DNA from 3 places in the Klebsiella electrica genome. Region 1 is predicted to be linked to each of the others. Evidence: predicted binding sites of a transcription regulator. Region 1 holds the regulator's gene; each other region holds the start of a gene.
What was found. Region 1 encodes Fur, which represses iron uptake genes when iron is present. Its sites were predicted from a motif close to ATAATAATGAGAACNACTATCAA; they were not measured.

Region 1 (2,270 bases):
ATGATTGCCGTTATCTGCGGGCATTACGCCACTACCACATCATTAAGTTTCAAGAGGTTATTTTACTCATGGCAATCATCGGCATCTTTTTTGGCAGCGACACGGGCAACACCGAGAATATTGCAAAAATGATTCAGAAGCAGCTTGGTAAAGATGTTGCTGATGTTCACGACATTGCCAAGAGCAGCAAAGAAGATCTGCAAGCCTACGACATCCTGCTGCTCGGCATTCCGACTTGGTACTACGGTGAAGCTCAGTGCGACTGGGATGATTTTTTCCCGACGCTGGAAGAGGTCGACTTTAACGGTAAACTGGTTGCGCTGTTTGGCTGCGGCGATCAGGAAGACTACGCGGAATACTTCTGCGACGCGCTGGGCACCATTCGCGATATCGTTGAGCCGCGCGGCGCCACCATCGTTGGCCACTGGCCGACAGCGGGCTATCATTTTGAAGCCTCTAAAGGCCTGGCGGATGACGATCACTTCGTCGGTCTGGCTATCGATGAAGACCGCCAGCCGGAATTGACCAACGAACGCGTAAGCCAGTGGGTTAAGCAGGTCTCTGAAGAACTGCACCTCGAAGAAATTAAAAATGCCTGATGATTGTGCGGCGTTACCGTAAAGTTTCGCCGCATTAATAGATAGAAGCAATCAAACAAATAGCTACAAGTTTTTAACTTTTAATCACATATCTGTACAATGTCCTCTGATTTAACGAGGTCAGGTGACGCAGTTTGTAGCTGGGGCCTCGTTTTTGACAGCATACAAGGCCCGATACTTGCAGTTTTCATTTGACGACAGCAGTTCTATAATGAGACGCATTGCATCGGGTGATTCTCTGTATTACTTCCGCTGATGGAAGTAGATCGTTTAGCAACAGGACAGATTCCGCATGACTGACAACAATACCGCATTAAAGAAGGCTGGCCTGAAAGTCACACTTCCTCGATTAAAAATCCTGGAAGTCCTGCAGGAACCGGATAACCATCACGTCAGTGCGGAAGATTTATACAAGCGCCTGATCGACATGGGTGAAGAGATCGGTCTCGCTACTGTTTATCGCGTGCTGAACCAGTTTGATGATGCGGGCATTGTGACTCGTCACAACTTCGAAGGCGGTAAATCTGTTTTCGAACTGACCCAGCAGCATCATCACGATCACCTTATTTGCCTCGATTGTGGCAAAGTGATCGAATTCAGCGATGAGTCTATCGAAGCGCGTCAGCGTGAAATCGCCCACCGTCATGGCATCCGTTTGACCAACCACAGTCTGTACCTTTACGGTCACTGTGCGGAAGGCGACTGCCGTGAAGATGAACATGCACACGACGCGCTGGAAAAGTAATTTCCCACCGCGTGAACCGCAAAAAGCCAACCTGACGGTTGGCTTTTTTTATGCGCGAAATCTGCCGCGCCCCCTGCCCTCGTACGCGAGTTGACGTTACCGCATTCCGTCTTACCCCCTGGGATGGTGGTTGATGCGCGCTGCACTTATCAACCGGCGGAACATCAACGCTGAAACGCCAACGGGCGAAGATAATGCTCCGCCCGTTTTCACTCTGTCGTCCGTTTTATTTCGTCGTGTTGTTGCTGCGAATCCCTTTCCAGATGCGATCGCAACGCGCTTTCACCGCCTGATCATTACCGGTACGGGTCGCCTGAATACACTGTTGGTAATCAAGAACGCGCACGCTTTCCTGGTTGGCAAACGCCTGATGCTGTTTCTCTTCTTTCAGCACGTCCAGAACGCTCTGGCAGGCCTGAACCTTGTCCGGGTTCCCTTCTGCCGTATTGATACAGGCGCTATAAGCCTCTTTTAGTTTCGAATCTTCCTTCGGCGCGGGAGCCTGCGTGCAGGCAACCAGACCCGATGCCATAACCGCGATGAGCAATAGCTTCTTCATAATTAACCTCTCAGGTTTGCGGCAGATTTACATCTGCCGCAGCGGCATCAGAAAATAGTGAACGGAGCGATAACCATGAACTTCACGTCACGCTCATCCTGGAAGATGTTGCCATAGCCACCGCTCCAGCTCGGGATATCGGAGTGGTTGTCGTATTGGGTAAAGTGCAGTTTAAACAGCGTTCCTTTTGCCCGGCCGTCCTGTACGGTGTACATCGCATCGAGGCTATACGCGGACTCTTCCGTAAGCGCCCCATCTGCGACGTCTTGTGAAAATTGTCCTGTCTGGCAACAATCGCGCCCATCTATTTTGATGGACACGAACGATGAATTCCCAGACAACAAAAGATATTCCCTGCTTCCGTTCT
Region 2 (2,270 bases), 1.4 Mb from region 1:
CTTTACCACCCCGGAAGCGGGGACCCGGGCGTTTGGTTTTGCCACCACCGCCGGGGAGATCTGCAATGCCATTATCATGTTCTGCTCACCGTGGATTATTAACCGCATCGGCGCCAAAAATACCTTGTTGATTGCCGGGATGGTGATGGCGGCGCGGATGATTGGCTCATCCTTTGCGACCACCGCGCTGGAGGTGGTGGCGCTGAAAATGCTGCATGCGCTCGAGGTTCCGTTCCTGCTGGTGGGGGCATTTAAATACATCACCGGCGTCTTCGATACTCGCCTGTCGGCGACGATCTACCTGGTCGGTTTTCAGTTTGCCAAACAGGTGGCGGCGATTTTCCTCTCCGCGTTTGCCGGCAATATGTATGACCGGATTGGCTTCCAGGACACCTATCTTATTCTCGGTGGCATCGCGCTGGTGGTGACGGTTATCTCGGCGTTCACGCTGTCAGGTAAAGCCGCCCTGGGCCGCGTTGAGAGTAAGGCGATGACGACCTGATTCGCGGTGTGGCCACGCCTGTCAAATGCCAGAAAATCGCGTGATTCATTGATTTTATCCTCATCTGTTTTTTTATCGGATAAATCTTCTTCCGACACGATGAGTGTAAAAATCGGTCAGTTTTCTCGCCTTCAGGCTGTTGCCATATGACGGCGGACTCTGACAACCAACAACGTAATGACTTGTTCCAGCTCACAAAAATGCGGGTAGACCTGTGTGTTATAACCTTATTAAAAATACGGCATTGATAAGCGTTTTCAATATCATTTAATTAACTATAATGAACCAACTGCTTACGCGGCATTAACACTTCCTGCCGCTTGACAATAATGGAGATGATTATGAGTTATACACTGCCAGCCCTGCCGTACGCTTATGACGCCCTGGAACCGCACTTTGATAAGCAGACGATGGAAATCCATCACACTAAACATCACCAGGCCTACGTTAACAACGCCAACGCTGCGCTGGAGAGCCTGCCGGAATTTGCTAACCTGTCTGCAGAAGAACTGATCGCCAAACTGGATCAGCTGCCGGCTGACAAAAAAACCGTACTGCGTAACAACGCGGGCGGCCACGCTAACCACAGCCTGTTCTGGAAAGGCCTGAAAACCGGCACTACCCTGCAGGGCGACCTGAAAGCCGCTATCGAACGTGATTTCGGTTCCGTTGATAACTTCAAAGCTGAGTTTGAAAAAGCGGCAGCGACCCGTTTCGGTTCTGGCTGGGCATGGCTGGTGCTGAAGGGCGACAAACTGGCCGTGGTTTCGACCGCTAACCAGGACTCCCCGCTGATGGGTGAAGCTGTCTCCGGCGCTTCCGGCTTCCCGATTGTGGGCCTGGACGTTTGGGAACACGCTTACTACCTGAAATTCCAGAACCGTCGTCCGGACTACATCAAAGAGTTCTGGAACGTGGTTAACTGGGACGAAGCAGCAGCGCGTTTTGCCGCCAAAAAATAAGGTTGCATTGTGCTGAATGAGAAGCGAGTCTGATGACTCGCTTTTTTTATATCCGCAGCAAAGGAGCGGCGATGCACTATCCGGTGAATGTCTTTGTGGGCAAGGTAAGGGATTACGACGGCAGCCGTCCAAGCGCCATCGGTAAAATTCAGGTCGACGGTGAACTGATCCTCGGCGAACTGGGGCTGGAGGGCGATGAACAGGCGGAGAAGAAAATACATGGCGGGCCGGATCGCGCGCTGTGCCACTATCCCCGTGAACATTACGCCCATTGGGCCCTTGAACTTTCGCAGCAGGCGGATCTTTTCTGCGCACCGGCGTTTGGCGAGAATCTCTCGAGCGAAGGACTGACGGAAAAAGACGTCTGTATCGGCGATATCTTCCGCTGGGGAGAGGCGCTGATCCAGGTGACGCAGCCGCGCTCACCGTGCTTCAAGCTTAACTATCACTTTGCGGTCAGCGATATGGCGCAGCTTATGCAGAACAGCGGTAAAACCGGCTGGCTGTATCGGGTTGTGGCCGGTGGGCGGGTGTCCGGCGATGCGCCGCTGGAGCTGGTTTCCCGGCTCAGCGATGTGAGCGTCCATGAGGCGGGCGCCATTGCCTGGCATATGCCGTTCGATGACGAACAATATCATCGTCTGCTCTCGGCAGCGGGGCTGTCGGTGAGCTGGAGCCGCACCCTGCAGAAACGGCGCCTGAGCGGGCAGATAGAAGACAATTCGCGGAGATTGTGGGGGAAATAATTTTCCCCGGGCCGCAAACGACATATCCATAAAATTTGCTAAACCGTAGCCAGGCTAAGC
Region 3 (2,270 bases), 1.7 Mb from region 1:
CGAGGGGTGATGCGCTGCCGGCGCCGGTCCACAGATCGTTGCGGAAACGGTGATACTCCCCGCCGACGATCAGCGTATGGGCCAGCTCGCCGGTGGTGAAATCGGCGCGCAGGCGGTTATCGGTAGACCAGGCATCCAGCGAGCCGCGCGAGCCGCTGTAGCCGCGCGCCAGGCTGTCGCTGCCGTCAATCCAGCCGACCTGATACACCTGATCCAGCGAGACGTTGGTGTGGGTATAGCTCCCGGCGGAGTAGGCCGACCAGACGTCATTGAACTGATGAGTAAACTCGTAGCTGTAGATCTGCTCGCGGCGCCGATACCCGTCTGACGGGTCACCTTCATTGGTGCCAGTGGCGAGCTTACGCCCGTTGTGGGCATAGCGGGTGCCGTCCAGCGGCAGCGAACCGTGATAACCGCCCGACGGATCTTTTTGCAGGTAGGCGCGCAGCAGCAGCGAGGTATCGGTATCCGGTTGCCAGAGCAGGGAAGGCGAAATGGCATAGCGCTCTTCGCGGGTATTATCGTATTGAGTGTCGCTGGTGCGCGTCATACCGATAACCCGGTAAGCCCATTGATCGTTGAGGGCATCGGTATAATCGAAGGCGGCCCCTTTGGTGTTCTGCGTCCCGCCGCTGAGACGGAAATGGCCTTCCGGGGCAAACTGCGGACGTTTCGACGTCATATTCACCACCCCGCCCGGCACGCTCTGACCGTACAGCGCCGAAGAGGGGCCGCGGATGACGTCAACCCGTTCAATAAACCACGGATCGATTTGCAGGACGTTGTGGCTACCGCCATCGCTCATCAGGCGCATGCCGTCGAGAAACAGGTTATCAACATCGCCGCCGTGGTAGCCGCGCAACGACACCGTATCAAAGCGGGTTGTGCCGCCGCCGAAGCTGGAGTAAACCCCTGGGGTATATTCCAGCGCCTGGCTGAGGGTATTGGCTCCCCGATCCGCCATCTGCTGACGGGTGATGACCGAGACCGACTGCGCGGTGGTAATCAGCGGCCGATCGGTTTTTGTCGCGCCGGTGGAGGTTCTGGCGCTATAGCCCTGCGTTGGCGAGACCGCCGAGTCGACGGGTTGCGCGGTGACGATAACCGTCTCTTCCGCCAGGCTGGCAAGCGGGAAGGCGGCGGCCAGCGCGTATAACAGCGCCGGGCGTTTGCAGATGACGCGAGCGGTCATGACATAATCCTGAGTTGATGTAGCCTGGTACTCCTGTACGCCGCTACGCAGTAAAAACGAAAGTGTCATCTTTCGTAAAAATGTAATGCGAATTATTATCGTTTGCTTTCTCGAGATCAAGCCGGTTTTTGTCACGCCCGCTGGGAAAAACCATGATAAATATCAGGATGATGCTACGTAATGGGCGCTTTATGCGCCCCGGGGAAAAGAGGGGGAGCCCGCGCCGGTGAATTCAGGTGGGGAACATGTTCAGCGACGGCAACTCCAGCCGATCAGCGCCCAGTCCCGGGCATCAACCTGAATGGTCTGCGGGTTTTGCTGCGGATACCACCGTGCGAGACGTTCCCGCTCCGCCGGGCTGAGCGCGCCGAACGCCGCCACCACGTTGCGCTCAAACAGCGGATAGCTGCTGTTATCCTGAGGGTCACCATCAATAAAGTCGACGCTGGCATGAATCCCCATTTGATACAGCACGTTCACGGCATACATATAGTTCGGCAGCGTCGCGCTGTCTCGTCCCAGCACGCGCAGGATAGTCGACGAGGTAAACCCAGGGTTAACCAGATGAGTGGTGTAGACCCGCAGTCGCGCCTGACGATCGAGCTTTTGCATCGCATCGCGCATATCCGCCACCAGGGTGGAACGGGAGGCCACGGCGATATCGCAGCGCGGCAGCCCCTCCCAGCTCTCTTCCCACGCCCGCTGGTGCCAGACCGCGTGGCGAACGCCTTGCGCCGTAGCCCGACGAGCGGCGACATCGAGCATTCCCTGGCTGTAATCGACGCCGCAGATCTCGTTGAGCTGGCTGGCCAGCGCCAGCGCGACGGTACCCGGCCCGCATCCCATATCAAACAGGCTGCTGGCGCCGTGCAAATCGATTTTTGCCAGCAGTTGCCGCAGATAGCTGTCGATGACCGGGGCATCGACGATGGCGATGTGTTCCGCCCGGGCATCCCAGTGGGCGGGCGGTTTCTCTTTTCGCCCCGCCAGAGCAAGCTGCTGTTGGTAGAGGCGGGCAAAATCGATATCGTCAATCAACATAAGAGTCTTCCATCAACGCGGGCGACCTGAAAACAGC

Region 2: sodA (superoxide dismutase [Mn]) is a predicted target of Fur. The motif match lies at 747-769, and genes of this name have one in related genera.
Region 3: Electrica_RS09710 (TonB-dependent siderophore receptor) is a predicted target of Fur. The motif match lies at 1,272-1,294, and genes of this name have one in related genera.

Annotation. Positions count from the first base shown of each region.
Region 1 is NZ_CP041247.1:3,756,777-3,759,046, forward strand. It holds gene fldA (flavodoxin FldA) at 69-599, shown strand; gene fur (ferric iron uptake transcriptional regulator) at 892-1,344, shown strand; gene chiQ (ChiQ/YbfN family lipoprotein) at 1,571-1,903, opposite strand; partial or broken gene Electrica_RS17965 (ChiP family protein) at 1,951-2,145, opposite strand; gene tnpA (IS66-like element accessory protein TnpA) at 2,229-2,270, shown strand, end outside.
Region 2 is NZ_CP041247.1:5,165,670-5,167,939, reverse strand. It holds gene Electrica_RS24700 (MFS transporter) at 1-502, shown strand, start outside; gene sodA (superoxide dismutase [Mn]) at 844-1,464, shown strand; gene yiiM (6-hydroxyaminopurine reductase) at 1,536-2,210, shown strand.
Region 3 is NZ_CP041247.1:2,050,317-2,052,586, forward strand. It holds gene Electrica_RS09710 (TonB-dependent siderophore receptor) at 1-1,192, opposite strand, end outside; gene Electrica_RS09715 (methyltransferase domain-containing protein) at 1,442-2,233, opposite strand.